One region of the Ammoniphilus sp. CFH 90114 genome, then DNA from elsewhere that is predicted to be linked to it. Evidence: predicted binding sites of a transcription regulator. Region 1 holds the regulator's gene; the other holds the start of a gene.

The links. The regulator CtsR, encoded in region 1, represses protease genes until heat stress. The targets are predictions, from matches to a motif close to ATGGTCAATAAAGGTCAAACA.
Region 2: a site for CtsR is predicted at 4,670-4,690, ahead of clpP (ATP-dependent Clp endopeptidase proteolytic subunit ClpP). Genes of this name have one in related genera too.

The regions. Positions count from the first base shown of each region.
Region 1 is NZ_SDLI01000003.1:414,101-422,107, forward strand. It holds gene EIZ39_RS09705 (TRAP transporter large permease) at 1-230, shown strand, start outside; gene EIZ39_RS09710 (response regulator) at 353-1,063, opposite strand; gene EIZ39_RS09715 (ATP-binding protein) at 1,047-2,681, opposite strand; gene EIZ39_RS09720 (HAD family hydrolase) at 2,790-3,476, shown strand; gene EIZ39_RS09725 (CtsR family transcriptional regulator) at 3,580-4,059, shown strand; gene mcsA (protein-arginine kinase activator protein McsA) at 4,056-4,574, shown strand; gene mcsB (protein-arginine kinase McsB) at 4,593-5,663, shown strand; gene clpC (ATP-dependent protease ATP-binding subunit ClpC) at 5,704-8,007, shown strand, end outside.
Region 2 is NZ_SDLI01000013.1:70,676-78,682, forward strand. It holds gene trxB (thioredoxin-disulfide reductase) at 1-570, shown strand, start outside; gene rapZ (RNase adapter RapZ) at 800-1,672, shown strand; gene EIZ39_RS22020 (gluconeogenesis factor YvcK family protein) at 1,682-2,659, shown strand; gene whiA (DNA-binding protein WhiA) at 2,670-3,605, shown strand; gene EIZ39_RS22030 (HPr family phosphocarrier protein) at 3,668-3,928, shown strand; gene clpP (ATP-dependent Clp endopeptidase proteolytic subunit ClpP) at 4,015-4,605, opposite strand; gene EIZ39_RS22040 (hypothetical protein) at 5,081-5,293, shown strand; gene rpoN (RNA polymerase factor sigma-54) at 5,468-6,850, shown strand; gene EIZ39_RS22050 (glutaredoxin family protein) at 6,855-7,115, shown strand; gene gap (type I glyceraldehyde-3-phosphate dehydrogenase) at 7,359-8,007, shown strand, end outside.

The DNA.
Region 1 (8,007 bases):
TAGGCATTGATCCTATACACTTTGCTATTGTTATGACGGTGAACATGGAATTGGCGATGATCACGCCACCAGTTGGGCTGAACTTGTTCGTTGTGGCAGGGATTGCGAAGGAGAAGCTTGGGGCCGTCGTAAAAGGAGTAATACCGTTTATCGTGTTGTTCATCATCGTACTCGCTCTCCTCGTCCTCTTCCCGCAGATTTCCCTGTGGTTGCCGCAGATGATGCAGTAGGGTAGAGAATCAAAAGAGAGAAACTAAAAAACGAAAGAATAAGGGAAGTTTTTCCCTCTATATCACTAAAAAGGGCTCTTACCGGTTCTTTTTAGCCAAATAGGGGAAATTCTTCCCTTTTTTCATTTCACATGATATCGATTAATCGGCCTTCCTACTGAGCCGTACTGAATCTCGAGTTTGACCTTTCCTGCCTTCGCTAGAAAATCTAGATATCTTCTTGCAGTCACACGGGCTAGTCCTACACCTTCCGCCACTTCTTCTGCAGACAGAGGATGAGATTGCTTAAGTAAAAAGAGCAGTATTTGTTTAAGAGTGATTTCGTTCAAGCCTTTTGGGAGGGCATCAGCATCTCCCACTACTTGGTTGCTTGAGTCTCTTTCTTGAGCTACTAGTTTCATAGCGGACAGGTGACGATCGATCTCCTCCTGATCCAATAAATCCTTGGTTAAGGTTTTACGCAGGGTGCGGTAGGATTCTAGAGCATTCTTAAAACGCTCGAATTTAAAAGGCTTCATAATATAGTCAATCGCACCGTAACGAAAAACCTTCTGTACCGTTTCCGAATCCCTCGCTGCGGTCACGAGAATGACGTCAATAGGGTCATTTCTCTTTCGAATCTCAGCTAAGGTCTGTAGTCCATCCATGTCTGGAAGGAAGATATCGAGGATGACTAGTTGAGGTTGGACCACAGTCATCAATTCCAGCGCCTCCGTACCAGAACGGGCCAGGCCAACGATGTCAAAGCCTCCTGTAGCTTCTACGAACCCTTTATTCACTTCCATTACCATCGGATCATCTTCTACAATCATCGTTCTAATTTTCTCTTCCATGGTCCATTTCCTCCTCCCGATCAGGGTTCATGGGAACGGCAATCTCAAAACGAGTTCCGAACGACGGGTCGGACATTAAGTCCAGGGTCCCTTCGGCATTAATCACGTATTGATGAATAAGAGCTAGTCCAATCCCCCGGTTCTTATCTTTATTGGCTTTTGTCGAGAATCCCTGGATATAGATCAATTCTCGTATCTCATCTGGAATCCCCGGTCCATTATCTTCCACTATAATGTTCAGGACTTCATAATCATTGCGGATATAACAGTAGATCTTCCGCTTGCCAAGCTCTTGTCCCTGAAGCGCTTCCATCGCGTTCTGCAACAAATTCCCGATAACGGCAACCATCACACTTGAATCCCATGGTTTAGGGATGGCGGTAAGGCTGCTATTGCGATCAATATGAAGATCAATTCCTAGTTCTCTAGCGCGACTTACCTTACCAAGCAATAAACCGGAGATGCTGTAATCAGCTATCTGATTCGTTAGGAAGGCGGCTAGTTCTTCTTGTTGCTCTGTTGTATCGAAGATATAGGTTAGAGCCTGTTCGGTCTTGCCCAGTTGAATTAACCCTGCAATCGTGTGCAGCTTATTCATATACTCATGATTCTGAACACGAAGGGCTTCAATGAACTGTTTAACCCCCGTGAGTTCTTCCGCTAGATTAAAGACAGTTGTTTTATCTTGAAAGGTGGCCACCGCTCCAACGATTTTCCCTTTTATCCGAATGGGAAGGACGCTGATCATAATTCGAGTTTGTCCTAGCATTCGGTCTTGATTATATTGTGGAATCCCAGTCTTCACCACATCCGCAAGCTGAGTCTCAGGGACAACGTCATGAATCTTTTTCCCGACTACGGGATAATCGAGGCCTAAGATTTCGCAAGCTTTAGGGTTGGCAATCGTAATCCGGTGATTCGTATCAATCGCAATAATGCCATCTCCAATCGATTGAAAGACAGCAATTCGTTCCTCTAACAGCCTCGCTATTTCGTTTGGCTCCATGTTGAACATTTGCTTCTTGATATTATAAGCTAGGAGAAACGCCCCAATAAAACCGATAAAAAGCGCAACAAAGAGGGAAAAATAAAGATCGTTCCGGTATTCCTCGAGAAGCTTCAGATAGGTGGGTGTCACCATACCAACGACAACGACACCTACTTGTTTAGACCCTCGCATGAGCGGAACGAAGGCTCGGATAGAAGGGCCGTTGACACCTACGGCTCGGGAAATATAAGCATGTTCGGCAAACGCAGGCCCTTCATCGCCGCCTTCAAAAACGGTTCCAATCATCTCCGGGATAGGATGGGAATATCTGACTCGATCCATATCCATGACCACAATGTATTCTACATTCGTGGCTAAGCGAATTTTGTCTGCAATCGGCTGGATGATTTGGGGGCCCACTGGGGTGCCGATATAGTTAGTTACTTCATCTACTTGAGAAACGGTTCGGGCGATGGATAGCGCGCGTTGTCCTAATTCCTTCTCAATGGCGGTATACACCTTTTCAATTAACATCGTTCCACTTATACCTGTTGATAACAGCACCAAGCAGAAGACCAGGACACCGATCTTAAAGCGGAGACTGAAAGTTGTGTTCGTTTTTGCTCTCATCTTTTCTCCTGCTAATTGAGTTATGCTAATTGTTAACAGTATAGCATATTGAGGTTGTTTTTAGGATAAGCCATATAAGAACAAATCAAATCGAAGGAGGAAATAAAGTTGAGTAAAATCTCTTTTGCAGCGATTTTTGATATGGATGGAACCCTGTTGAAAACGGAAGAGGTAGCTGTTCCTGCCTTTAAAAAAACATTTGAAAAGCTGACCGAAGAAGGCTCCTTTCGTGACAAAATTCCAACGGATCAAGAAATTACTGATGTATTTGGCATGACCTTAGAAGAAATTTGGAATAAACTTTTGCCAGGTCAGTCTGAAGAGATAAAGAAAAAAGCAGATCGAATGATGCTGAAGTACGAATTGGAGATATTAAAAGAAGGCAAAACCCATCTCTACTCAGGAGTAAAGGAAACCTTAGAAAAGCTGAAAGAAAAGAATATCCCCTTGTTTGTAGCAAGTAATGGATTAGATGAATACATAAGAGCGGTTTGCGAGTGCTTTGAAATGACGGAGTTGTTTCAGGACTTATACAGTGCGGGAAGATTCCAAACGGAAAGCAAAGATGATCTTGTAGCGAAATTGCTGAAGGACCATAACATTGAGGATGCCGTCATGGTGGGGGATCGAAAGTCTGACATCCAAGCGGGTAAAGCAAATAAGCTGTATACGATTGGATGTGCTTTTGGCTTTTCGGCTGATGGAGAGCTTAAGGAAGCGGACAAAATCATTAAGGATTTTGCAGATGTTCTACCTATTGTGGAAGAACGATTAGCAAGGAGCAAAATGGGCTAGAATAGTAAGGAGAATGGTTGCGAAAATGGAGAATTGATAATATAATTATAGTCAAAGAAAGTCAAAGTCAAAAGAATGATGTGCGTTTGAGGGGGGTGGATCTGTGCGTAATATCTCTGACATCATAGAACAACACCTCAAATCCATCTTGCAGCAAAGTCGGAGCGGTATTGTTGAAATCCAACGGAGTGAATTGGCAGACCAATTCCAATGTGTCCCCTCTCAGATCAACTATGTGATTAGTACCCGCTTTTCCATGGAGAAGGGGTATATTGTTGAAAGTAAAAGAGGGGGCGGAGGATATATCCGTATCCGAAAGGTAGAGATAACAGGCAGTAGAAATCTCTATGAGCTGTTGATGGATATGGTTGGGAACAGCATGAGCCAATCCACTGCGGAAAACATCTTGATTCGGCTGGAAGAAGAGGGATTTATAACTCCAAGAGAGGGCCAGATAATGAAAGCTGCGATCTCCCGTGATGTGTTAACCTTTGACCTTCAGATCAGAGATCAGCTGAGAGCGGCAATCATACGGGCCATGATTACTCAGATCTTTATGCATAATGGAGGGGAGTCATCATGATATGTCAGGACTGCGAGCAACGTCCAGCTACACTTCATTTTACTAAGATATTGAATGGTGAGAAGACGGAGTTCCACTTATGCGAAGTTTGTGCAGCAGAGAAAGGAGAGATGTTCCCAGGCTCTCCAGGGAATTTTTCGATCCATCACCTTTTGTCCGGGTTAATTAACTTCGAGCAAGGGAAATCGGTTGGGGGATTAAGCACAGAGAAGCCTTTACGTTGTGAAACGTGTGGATTAACTTATTCCCAGTTCAGCAAGAGTGGGCGATTTGGTTGTGTTGACTGCTATTCTAGTTTCGGAGCTAAGCTTGATCCTGTTTTTCGACGAATTCATGGCAGTATGGAACATAGCGGAAAAGTTCCTCGTCGCTCAGGAGGAAAAATCAGGATCAATAAGGAAATTAATGAGTTAAAGGTTTTACTTCAAGAAAAGGTTGCAGCTGAGGAATTTGAACAAGCGGCAGCCATTCGGGATCAAATTAAAAAATTGGAAAAGCAGCTTGCTAATTCCTAAGGTAAGGGGGAAGCATCGATGTCTTTGCAGCGTTTCCTTGAAAAAGCAGTCAGCGAGTGGATGAGTGGAGAGGGTCCCGACTCCGATATCGTCATTAGCAGTCGGGTTCGCCTAGCAAGAAACTTGCGCCTTCATCCCTTTCCTATGCTTGCTACAGAAAGTCAAGCCAAAGAAATTATCGGGCAAGTTTCACAAGTCATGAATACAGAAGAATTTCAGAATCTAGATCAGTTTGAGACGTTATATTTAAACGACATCTCTGGTCTAGAAAAGAGAGTCTTGGTCGAAAAGCACTTAATAAGTCCGCATCTTGCCAATGAATCTCGCCATGGCGCCGTCATCCTTAGTGAAAATGAAGCGGTTAGCATTATGGTAAATGAAGAAGATCATCTTCGTATTCAATGCCTCTTTCCTGGTTTTCAGTTAAAGGAAGCCTGGAACATCTCTAACCAGATTGATGATGTATTTGAGTCGTATTTAGACTTTGCTTTTGATGAGCGAAGAGGTTATCTCACAAGTTGTCCGACGAACGTAGGAACAGGCATTCGGGCCTCCGTTATGATGCATCTGCCAGCCTTGGTTCTGACGCAACAGATTAACCGAATTCTAGCTGCTATTGGACAGATCGGATTGGTCGTTAGGGGGATTTATGGAGAAGGCAGCGAAGCGGCAGGCAACCTATTTCAAATCTCGAATCAAATTACCTTAGGTCATTCTGAGGAAGAAATCATTGATAATCTGTATAATGTAGCTAATCAGATTATTGACCATGAGCGAGCAGCGCGGAAAACCTTGCTCGAACATAACAAGATTGAAGTGGAAGACAAATTATGTCGATCCTATGGAATCTTGTCCAATGCCAGAGTCATCGAATCGAAGGAAGCGGCAACTCGGCTCTCTGATTTGCGCCTTGCGATTGATACAGGTTTGATTCAAGGGATCTCGCCTAAGGTCATTAATGAATTAATGGTATTAATTCAGCCAGGTTTTTTGCAGTTGTATTCCGGGAAGGATCTTACACCTGAACAACGGGATGTGAGAAGAGCGAAGCTCATTCGAGAGAGATTGTTATCCGTCGTGGACCAGTAAGGAATAAAGTACACTTAGAGGAGAATGGAGGGTATATACTATGATGTTCGGTCGATTTACGGAGAGGGCACAAAAGGTCCTGGCTTTAGCCCAGGAGGAAGCAGTTCGTTTAGGTCATAAAAATATTGGGACAGAACATATTCTACTTGGCTTGATTCGTGAGGGAGAGGGAATTGCAGCAAAGGCACTGCAAGCTTTAGGATTAGGTCTTGATAAGATCCAAGGGGAAGTCGAGACACTCATCGGCCGCGGTGGAGAACATCCGAGCAACATCAATTATACCCCTCGGGCCAAGAAAGTGATTGAGCTATCCATGGACGAAGCCAGGAAGCTTGGCCATACTTACGTAGGTACGGAGCACATTCTACTTGGTTTAATTCGCGAAGGAGAAGGCGTGGCTGCTCGCGTGCTAAATAATTTAGGTGTAAGTTTAAATAAAGCAAGACAACAAGTGCTTCAGTTGCTAGGAAGCAATGAGGCCCTGTCTTCAAGCAATCAAGGCACAGGGAATGCAGCCATCAATACTCCGACTTTGGACAGTTTAGCTCGTGATTTAACGGTTCAAGCAAGAGATGGTGGTTTGGATCCTGTTATCGGAAGAGAAAAGGAAATCGAACGTGTAATTCAAGTCTTAAGTCGCCGTACAAAGAATAATCCCGTTCTCATCGGTGAACCAGGCGTTGGGAAAACCGCAATTGCTGAAGGTTTAGCTCAGAAGATTGTTCAAAATGAAATCCCAGAAACGCTACGCAATAAGCGTGTAATGACTCTTGATATGGGTACCGTAGTTGCAGGGACGAAGTACCGTGGGGAATTTGAAGATCGCTTGAAGAAGATCATGGATGAGATCCGTCAAGCTGGTAACATCATTCTATTCATTGATGAGCTTCATACCTTGATCGGAGCTGGAGGAGCAGAAGGAGCCATTGATGCTTCCAACATTCTGAAGCCATCTCTCGCGCGTGGTGAACTGCAGTGCATCGGAGCTACTACGTTAGATGAATATAGAAAGTATATTGAAAAAGATGCAGCACTTGAACGTCGCTTCCAGCCGATTCAAGTCAATGAACCAAGTGCAGATGAAGCCATTCAAATCTTAAAGGGACTTCGCGATCGCTATGAAGCGCACCATCGTGTAAAGATTACAGATGAATCGATCGAAGCAGCCGTAAAGCTCTCCGACCGCTATATCTCTGACCGTTTCCTTCCGGATAAGGCGATAGACTTGATCGATGAAGCTGCTTCTAAAGTTCGCCTTCAATCCTTTACGGTTCCACCAAACCTCAAGGAGTTAGAGCAACGACTAGAAGAGGTAAGAAAAGAAAAAGATTCTGCGGTGCAAAGCCAAGAATTCGAAAAAGCCGCATCGCTTCGAGATAAGGAACAAAAAATCCGCGAGGAACTCGATCAAACGAAGGCTCAGTGGCAAGAAAAGCAAGGCCAATCGGATTATGAAGTAACTCCTGAAGATATTGCGCAAGTCGTAGCGGGATGGACGGGAATCCCGGTTATCAAACTGAAGGAAGAGGAAACAGAGAGATTGCTTAATATGGAAAAGATTCTTCATCAGCGTGTTATTGGGCAGGAGGATGCTGTTAAGTCGATCTCCCGTGCTATCCGTCGTGCGCGCGCTGGTCTGAAGGATCCTAAGCGTCCTATCGGCTCCTTTATTTTCCTTGGTCCTACAGGTGTAGGTAAAACCGAATTAGCTCGTGCTCTAGCTGAAGTCATGTTCGGTGATGAAGATGCGATTATTCGTATTGATATGTCTGAGTACATGGAGAAGCATTCAACTTCTCGATTAGTTGGTGCCCCTCCGGGATATGTAGGTTTTGAAGAGGGTGGCCAGCTGACAGAAAAAGTAAGACGCAAGCCTTATTCTGTCGTCTTACTTGATGAGATTGAGAAAGCACACCCGGATGTATTCAATATTCTCCTTCAAGTCTTAGAAGACGGAAGATTAACGGACTCTAAAGGAAGAACGGTTGACTTCCGCAATACCGTCATCATTATGACATCTAACGTCGGTGCAGAAACAATTAAGAAGGGTAAGAGTCTTGGATTCACGCCTGCAAACAATGATCGTGAATACACCGATATGAAAGATCGTGTAATGGATGAATTGAAGCGTACATTCCGTCCGGAATTCTTAAACCGTATTGACGAACTGATTGTCTTCCATTCTCTGGAGCAGGTGCATATTTCGGAGATTGCTACGCTTATGGCGGGGCATCTTCGTAAGCGTCTCATGGAGCAAAATATCGACTTTATCTTAACCGATGAAGCGAAGGCTTATTTAGCCAAGGAAGGCTTTGATCCGGTGTTTGGGGCAAGACCACTGCGC
Region 2 (8,007 bases), on a different contig from region 1:
GGAGTTTCCTATTGTGCGGTTTGTGATGGGGCTTTCTTCCGAGGCAAGGAATTGGTTGTCGTTGGGGGAGGGGATTCTGCGGTGGAAGAAGCGGTATTCTTAACTCGCTTTGCTACGAAGGTGACGATTATTCATCGTAGAGATCAATTCCGTGCTCAGAAGATTCTTCAAAAGCGTGCCTTTGAAAATCCAAAGATTGAAGTGATTTGGAATACTCATGTAAAGGAAGTTAAAGGGGAGAACGTGGTGAAGAGCGTTCTTTTGGAAGATGCCAATACAGGGGAACAAAGAGAGTTTAAATGTGATGGGGTCTTCATCTATGTAGGAATGGATCCATTGTCTAAAGAGGTTCAAGGTCTTGGGATCACGAATGAATCGGGCTACGTCCTGACGGATGAAAAGATGAAAACAAGCGTACCAGGGATCTTCGCTGCTGGGGATGTCCGGGAAAAGATGCTTCGTCAAGTGGTCACCGCGACAGGAGATGGAGGCGTGGCTGCCTTAAGTGCTCAACACTTCGTAGAAAACTTGGAAGAACAGTTGAAAGAAGAGCAGGCACAGCAGTCTTAACTAAAGTTTAATACTTTTGTAACACTCCTGAAACATGAATCGCATATAATAAAATTATCAAATTGACCCCCTTATAATATATTCAGACGGCGTGATTCTTGGAATCACGCTACTTTTTTGTCTTTTTGGTGTTGGGATAAACTTTCCTAGGCACTAATTCGCACTTTAGTGTAAAATAAATTGTTGATCAACCGGTTTGGTGGTATTCTAGGGAGAAGGGGTGAGATCTATGTCCGAGAAGCAAATTAATTTATTGATTATTACGGGAATGTCCGGAGCGGGGAAAACAGTCGCTGTCCAAAGCTTGGAGGACTTAGGCTTTTTTTGCGTCGATAATCTACCACCCTTGCTCATTCCGAAGTTTGCTGAGCTTATTGAACAATCGGGCGGTCGGATAAAGAAAGTTGCCCTTGTTATAGATCTGAGAGGGCGAGAGTTTTTTGACACATTATCGGATGCCCTAATTAGGCTTGATGAGATGGAACATATTCATTACCAGATACTGTTCCTTGATTCATCTGATCAAGTACTGGTACAACGATACAAGGAAACGCGCCGACGCCATCCTTTAGCACCTGAGGGGCTCCCTATGGAAGGGATCTTTGCAGAGCGAAGAATGTTAGAGGAGATTAAGGGTCGTGCCAACCTCATCTTGGATTCCAGTCAATTGAAGCCGGTTCAATTGAAAGAGAAGATCTCCAACTACTTTTCTACAATGCAGTCCCAGATGACGGTCAATATTACTTCTTTTGGATTTAAGTATGGGATTCCTATCGATGCGGATTTAGTCTTTGATGTTCGCTTCTTACCGAACCCACATTATATTGAGGAACTGCGTCCGAAAACAGGATTGGATCAAGAGGTATCCGGCTATGTTTTCCAATGGGATGAGTCTGTTGATTTTGTAAAGCGCTTGATCGACTTTATTGGGTATACGCTTCCTCATTATCAGAAGGAAGGTAAGGCACAGCTCGTGATTGGTATTGGTTGCACCGGAGGAAAACATCGCTCGGTATCCATTGCGGAGTATTTGGGACAGAAATTTAAGGATGAATATTTGACTCGTGTGAGCCATCGAGATATTGATCGTGACCGGAAGTGAGGTGAAGGCATGGAGGAATGGCGAGCGGAAGAAGAGATGCCCCAGCGCAAGGTCGTCGTGATTGGTGGCGGAACTGGACTATCGGTTCTACTCAGAGGCTTAAAGGAAAAGCCGTTCGATTTAAGTGCGATTGTTACCGTTGCTGATGATGGAGGTAGCTCGGGTCGTCTTCGTGAAGAAATGTCCATGCCCCCCCCAGGGGACATTCGTAATGTTATCGTTGCCTTAGCCGATACAGAGCCTTTGTTGGCCAACCTATTCCAGTACCGCTTCGTTAGTGGAGGGGGGTTAGCTGGGCATAGCTTAGGAAATTTGTTTATTGCAGCGATGAAGGAGATTACGGGTGATTTTGTAACAGCCGTGAAGGAAATCAGTCGGGTTCTAGCGGTTCGTGGGCAAGTTTTGCCCTCTGCTAATCAAGCCATCGTTCTAAAGGCAGAGATGGAAGACGGTACCATTGTGTCTGGAGAATCCCAAATCCCGAAAATGGGGAAAAAAATTAGGCGAGTATTTTTAGAACCGAAGGATGTACAGCCATTAGATGACGCGATTCAAGCGATTCAGGAAGCTGATCTGATCCTGCTCGGGCCAGGTAGCTTATATACGAGCATCCTACCTAATTTGTTGGTTCCCGGAATATCGAAAGCGATAAAAGAGTCCAAAGCGAGGAAAGCTTATATTTGCAATGTGATGACTCAGCCTGGAGAAACGGACTTTTATACCGCTTCTGATCATGCCAATGCCTTATATAATCACGTGGGAGCGGATTTATTCGATACCATATTAGTAAACAATGCAGCAATTCCCGAGGCTATCCTAGAGAGATACCGGGAAAAGGGAGCGACGCCTGTTCAGTACGATCGGGAGCGCTTACTCAAATTTGGATTTCAGATCATCGAAGATAACTTCGTGATGTATGAGACCTACTTGCGCCATGATGCACATAAGTTGGCCGAAATCATAGCCACGCTCATGGAGCAGAAGTGAGGTGGATGGATTGTCTTTTGCAGCTTTAACCAAGAAAGAGTTAACGCAGCTAGAAGCTCAGGCTTGCTGTGCCAAAGCCGAACTAGCGGCATTAATTCGAATGAATGGAAGTATTCAATTCGGAAACAATCGATTTATTTTGGATGTAGTGACAGAAAACGCGGCGATTGCTCGAAGGATCTACCTTTTAGTAAAAGAACACTTCAGTGCCCATGCAGAATTGCTTGTCCAGAAGAAGATGCGTTTAAAGAAGAATAATGTTTATATTGTAAGACTTCCTCAACACGCAAGACAAATTCTTGAATCATTGCAGATATATAGTATGGGAACTTTTTCTCAAGGTATTCCTAAGGAAACCGTGAAGAAATCTTGCTGTAAGCGAGCTTATTTGCGAGGAGCTTTTTTAGCGGGGGGTTCGGTCAATCACCCTGAATCCAACAGTTACCACTTAGAAATTTTTTCGCTGTATCAAGAGCACTGCAAGGACTTAAGCAGTCTTGCTAACAAGTTCCAGATGAATTCTCGCTGCATTGAGAGAAAAAAGGGTTATGTTATGTATATTAAGGAAGTAGAGAAGATTACGGAATTCCTGAGTCTCATCGGAGCCCATCAGGCTTTGCTCTACTTCGAAGATATCCGTATTGTAAAAGATATGCGAAATTCCGTAAACCGATTGGTGAATTGTGAAACCGCCAATCTGAACAAGACGGTCAGTGCTGCGATTAAACAGATTGAGAACATCAAGCTCATCGAGCGGGACCTAGGGTTAGATCAGCTTCCAGATAAGTTGCGGGAAGTAGCTGAATTGCGACTGAAGTACCCTGATCTTAATCTTGCTGAATTAGGGGAGATGCTCCCCAGTGGAAAAGTGAGTAAATCCGGCATTAATCATCGTTTACGAAAACTTAACGAAATGGCAGAAAAACTTCAGCGTAAAGAAAGCTAACATTTATGATATAATGGTTGTATTACTAAAAAGTTCGAGGCAAGATAAGGGGGGCAATCGAGTTGGTTCGTCAACAAGCTACTGTAAATTTAAAGACGGGATTGCAAGCTCGTCCAGCTGCTTTCTTTGTACAGGAAGCGAATCGTTATTCTGCAGAGATTTTTGTTGAAAAAGACAACAAGAAGGTCAATGCAAAGAGCATCATGGGGATTATGAGTTTAGCTGTAAGCAACGGCACTGAAATTACGATTTCCGCAGAAGGTTCAGACGCTGAGGAAGCGGTTTCAAACTTGAAGGTTCTCGTTGAAAAAGCAGAAGCATAGAGTAGTGGTCCGCTTATCTGATCATAGGGTAGGCGGATTTTTTAATTTTGTAACAAAAACATAAAAAAGGGCCCGCAGGGACCCTCTTATTTCTTCTGATCAATTCTTTGGATAACGTCATCGATAAGTCCGTATTCCTTTGCTTCGACGGCACTCATGAAATTATCTCGATCGGTGTCACGTTCTAGTCTTTCTTTAGGTTGGCCTGTTCTCTCAGCCATAATCGAGTTAAGATGATCACGCATACGTAGAATACGCTTCGCACTAATCTCAATGTCGCTGGCTTGTCCTTGAGCACCACCTAGAGGTTGGTGAATCATAACTTCACTGTTAGGGAGGGCAAAACGCTTACCCTGCGCACCAGCACATAATAGGAACGCACCCATGCTGGCTGCCATGCCGATGCAGATGGTAGATACATCTGGCTTAATGAACTGCATGGTATCATAAATAGCCATACCAGCAGTAATGGAACCACCAGGGCTGTTTATGTAAATACTAATATCCTTCTCTGGATCTTCGGCCGCTAGAAATAGCAACTGAGCGACAACGCTGTTTGCAATTTGGTCGTTAATAGGTGTTCCCAAAAAAATGATCCGGTCCTTCAGCAAACGGGAGTAGATATCATAAGCTCTTTCCCCGCGATTGGTTTGTTCTATGACGGTAGGGACTAACATGGGATTTCCTCCTCTCAACTGGATAAATCTGCTTTACTCTTTCATAGTACATCAAACCTAAAGAAAGGTCAATAATGGTCAAAAACGATTTATGTGCCTCATTCTATCTTCGACCGTTTTGACTCCCTTTTATACCTTGAAGGCCTTGTGTGTGATAAAAAAAAATCCACCGATTATTCGGTGGTTCAATAAAGATAGGAGTGGAGAGAAACCTGAACAATGGTATCAGGGTTAAATTTAGTATACCGAATTAGGTAAGCGTTTTCAATTAAAAAAATTCAACAAATTTCTCGTATTTTTGACATAACGAATCTTATTGCACTTGGCGTCAGCCAGGTTTTCTAGCCCCGTCAGGATCATAACTATGTATATCATCTGGACAGGACGAGGAAAACTTGTTTCCGCTTTTTTTCACTTGGCGTAAGCCAAGTTTTCTAGTAGTCTAGTAGAAAAGAGAAGAAGGGGGAGTAACGTGATGAGGGATGGGATTCATCGGTTTAGCTGTCCTAAGTGCTATATCACTTCTACGTCCGGGTCTTGGGATACTTCCACCGCGAGTCGGTATAAAGTTGGAGTAAGAGAGATTGAGTCAATTGTAAAAGGGTTTGGGGACTATTTTTCACAATATGTCTGTCCAAACTGTTCAAGTACGGTGTCAGGGGACCAATTAGTTCCAAGGGAGTATTAATTATTGGCAAATAAACAAGCCCGCTTACGTAGCATGTAAGGGGGATTTCTTTTTTGAAGCCTGCAGTACCTTAAAAAATACCAATGAAATAAGCAGGGATTTAGCTTATCATAACGAATATATAGTTCTAAATAAAAGTAACGGATATAACACACAGACTAAGGGGTGATAACGATGCAGATGGGGTACGGGCTCTATCAAGAGCAATCAATGAAATTAGTGATGACGCCAGAACTGCGTCAGGCGATCACGATTCTTCAATTTTCCGCATTAGATTTACTGGATTACATTAATCAACAACTTAGCGAGAATCCAGTTATTGAACCATTAGATATGGAAATAAACAGGCAGACAGAGACCAAGAATACCAACGATGGAACAGGAGATGTGGACTGGTCGGAATACATTCGTGCATCGTCCCAGGGGGACTATGTGGGGAGCAATGTACGTTCGCATGAAAACGAATACAATCCATTGGATTGGGTCGTTCGCAATGATCACTCTTTAGAGAGGCATCTATCTGAACAGCTATCTTATATTAAGGAATTACCGGAGATAATTAGAGAAGTTTCTAAATATATCATTGGCAACTTAGATGAGAAGGGGTATCTAGAGCTAGCTCTCGAACAGGTTGCTCAAACGTTAAATGTAGATCTCGAAGAAGTCGAGCAAGCACTCTGGATTGTACAGAGTTTAGAGCCCAGAGGCGTTGGGGCGAGAGATCTCAAAGAATGTCTCATTATTCAACTAGAGTATGCAGGGGAAAAGGATTCTCTTGCTTTTGCAATCGTGGAGAAATATCTAACAGACTTGGCGGATGGACGAATTAGTAAGATTGCTGGGGACTTACAGGTTACGCCCCAAGATATTCAGGTCGCAGCTGACTTCATTCGCTCGCTCAACCCTAGACCTGGTTCGGATTATTATCGTGATGAGCCCCGATATATTATTCCAGATGTAACAGTCGAGAAAGTAGAAGATGAATACATTATCCTTGTGAACGATTCAACCTCTCCACGCTTAAGCATCAGCAGTCACTACGAGAGATTGTTGAAGCAAGATGAGAACGCCAAGAAATATATCCATGATAAGATGAACTCAGCCCTCTGGCTCATTAAGAGTATTGAACAACGTAGGATGACCATTTATAAAGTAACAGAAGCGATTGTGAAAGAGCAGAGAGAGTTTTTCGAAAAGGGGATTGCTTATCTAAAGCCGATGAATTTAAAAGAAATTGCCGATATTGTTGACCTTCATGAATCAACGATTAGTCGTGCAACGAATAATAAGTATGTACAAACTCCGAGAGGAGTCTTTGAACTGAAGTATTTCTTCTCCTCTGGACTCACCACGGCGAGTGGGGATGCCACCTCTTCGGAAAGTGTAAAAGCGAAGCTCAAACAATTCATCGATCAGGAAGACCGCAAGAAGCCTCTGTCTGATCAGAAGCTTTGTGAATTGCTTAATGAAACTGGTATTGAGATATCCCGTAGGACGGTAGCCAAGTACAGAGAAGAATTAGGCATTCTATCGTCAGCTAAAAGAAAGAGGTATTAAAGAAATGTCGCCTTTTCAAATTACGATCTTTACCCGGGACGGCTGCTGTCTCTGTGACGATGTGAAGGAACGCGTGCAACGGGTAGCTGAAGATTATCCGATTGAGTTGCAGATGTTTGACATAACTACGGATGAAGAAATTTATGAATTGTATAAATGGACGATACCCGTTGTTCATATTAACGGTGAAGAGGTTTTCGTATCTAAGATGGCGGAACTTTGGCTGCGAAGAGAGCTGGATTTGAGAATGGAAAAAGAAAAATAATAGCGATCCCAAGATAAGAAGAATCCTTCTTTTCTTGGGATTTTTTTCTTGTTATGGAGTTGACAATTGGAAAATGTCGTGCGAAAATAAGGATGAGTGGGACGTAATTATATACATGTGGACAATTTATGTCCCTTAAATATTTGATACGCTCCTGAATCATACTAAACAAGATAAAGCATACAAAAAAAGACGAATGACATTCATCACATATAGCTGGTATATCCAGAGGAGGAATGACTTATGGTTAAGGTAGGAATTAACGGATTCGGTAGGATCGGAAGAAACGTATTTCGTGCAGCTCTGAATCATCCTGAAGTAGAAATCGTTGCCGTTAACGATTTAACGGATGCAAGTACATTGGCTCACCTGCTCAAGTATGACAGTATTCACGGCCGACTGGATGCAGATGTAAAAGCAGGGAATGGCTATATATCTGTAAATGGCAAGGAAATTAAGGTTTTAGCAGAGCGTGATCCAGCCGGTCTTCCATGGGGAGAGCTTGGAGTGGATATTGTCGTGGAGTCGACGGGTCGTTTTACGAAGCGTGAGGACGCAGCGAAGCATATGGAGGCCGGTGCCAAGAAGGTCATTATCTCGGCTCCTGGATCCAATGAAGATATTACCATAGTTTTGGGTGTTAATGAGGAGAAATACGATGCTGCAAACCATCATGTGATTTCCAATGCCTCTTGTACAACGAACTGCTTAGCTCCTTTTGCTAAAGTCATCAATGATAAATTCGGTATTCGTCGTGGACTTATGACGACCGTGCACTCGTATACGAATGACCAACAGATCTTAGATCTTCCACATAAGGACCTCCGCCGTGCGCGTGCTGCCGCAGAAAGCATTATTCCTACATCTACCGGAGCGGCGAAAGCAGTAGGAT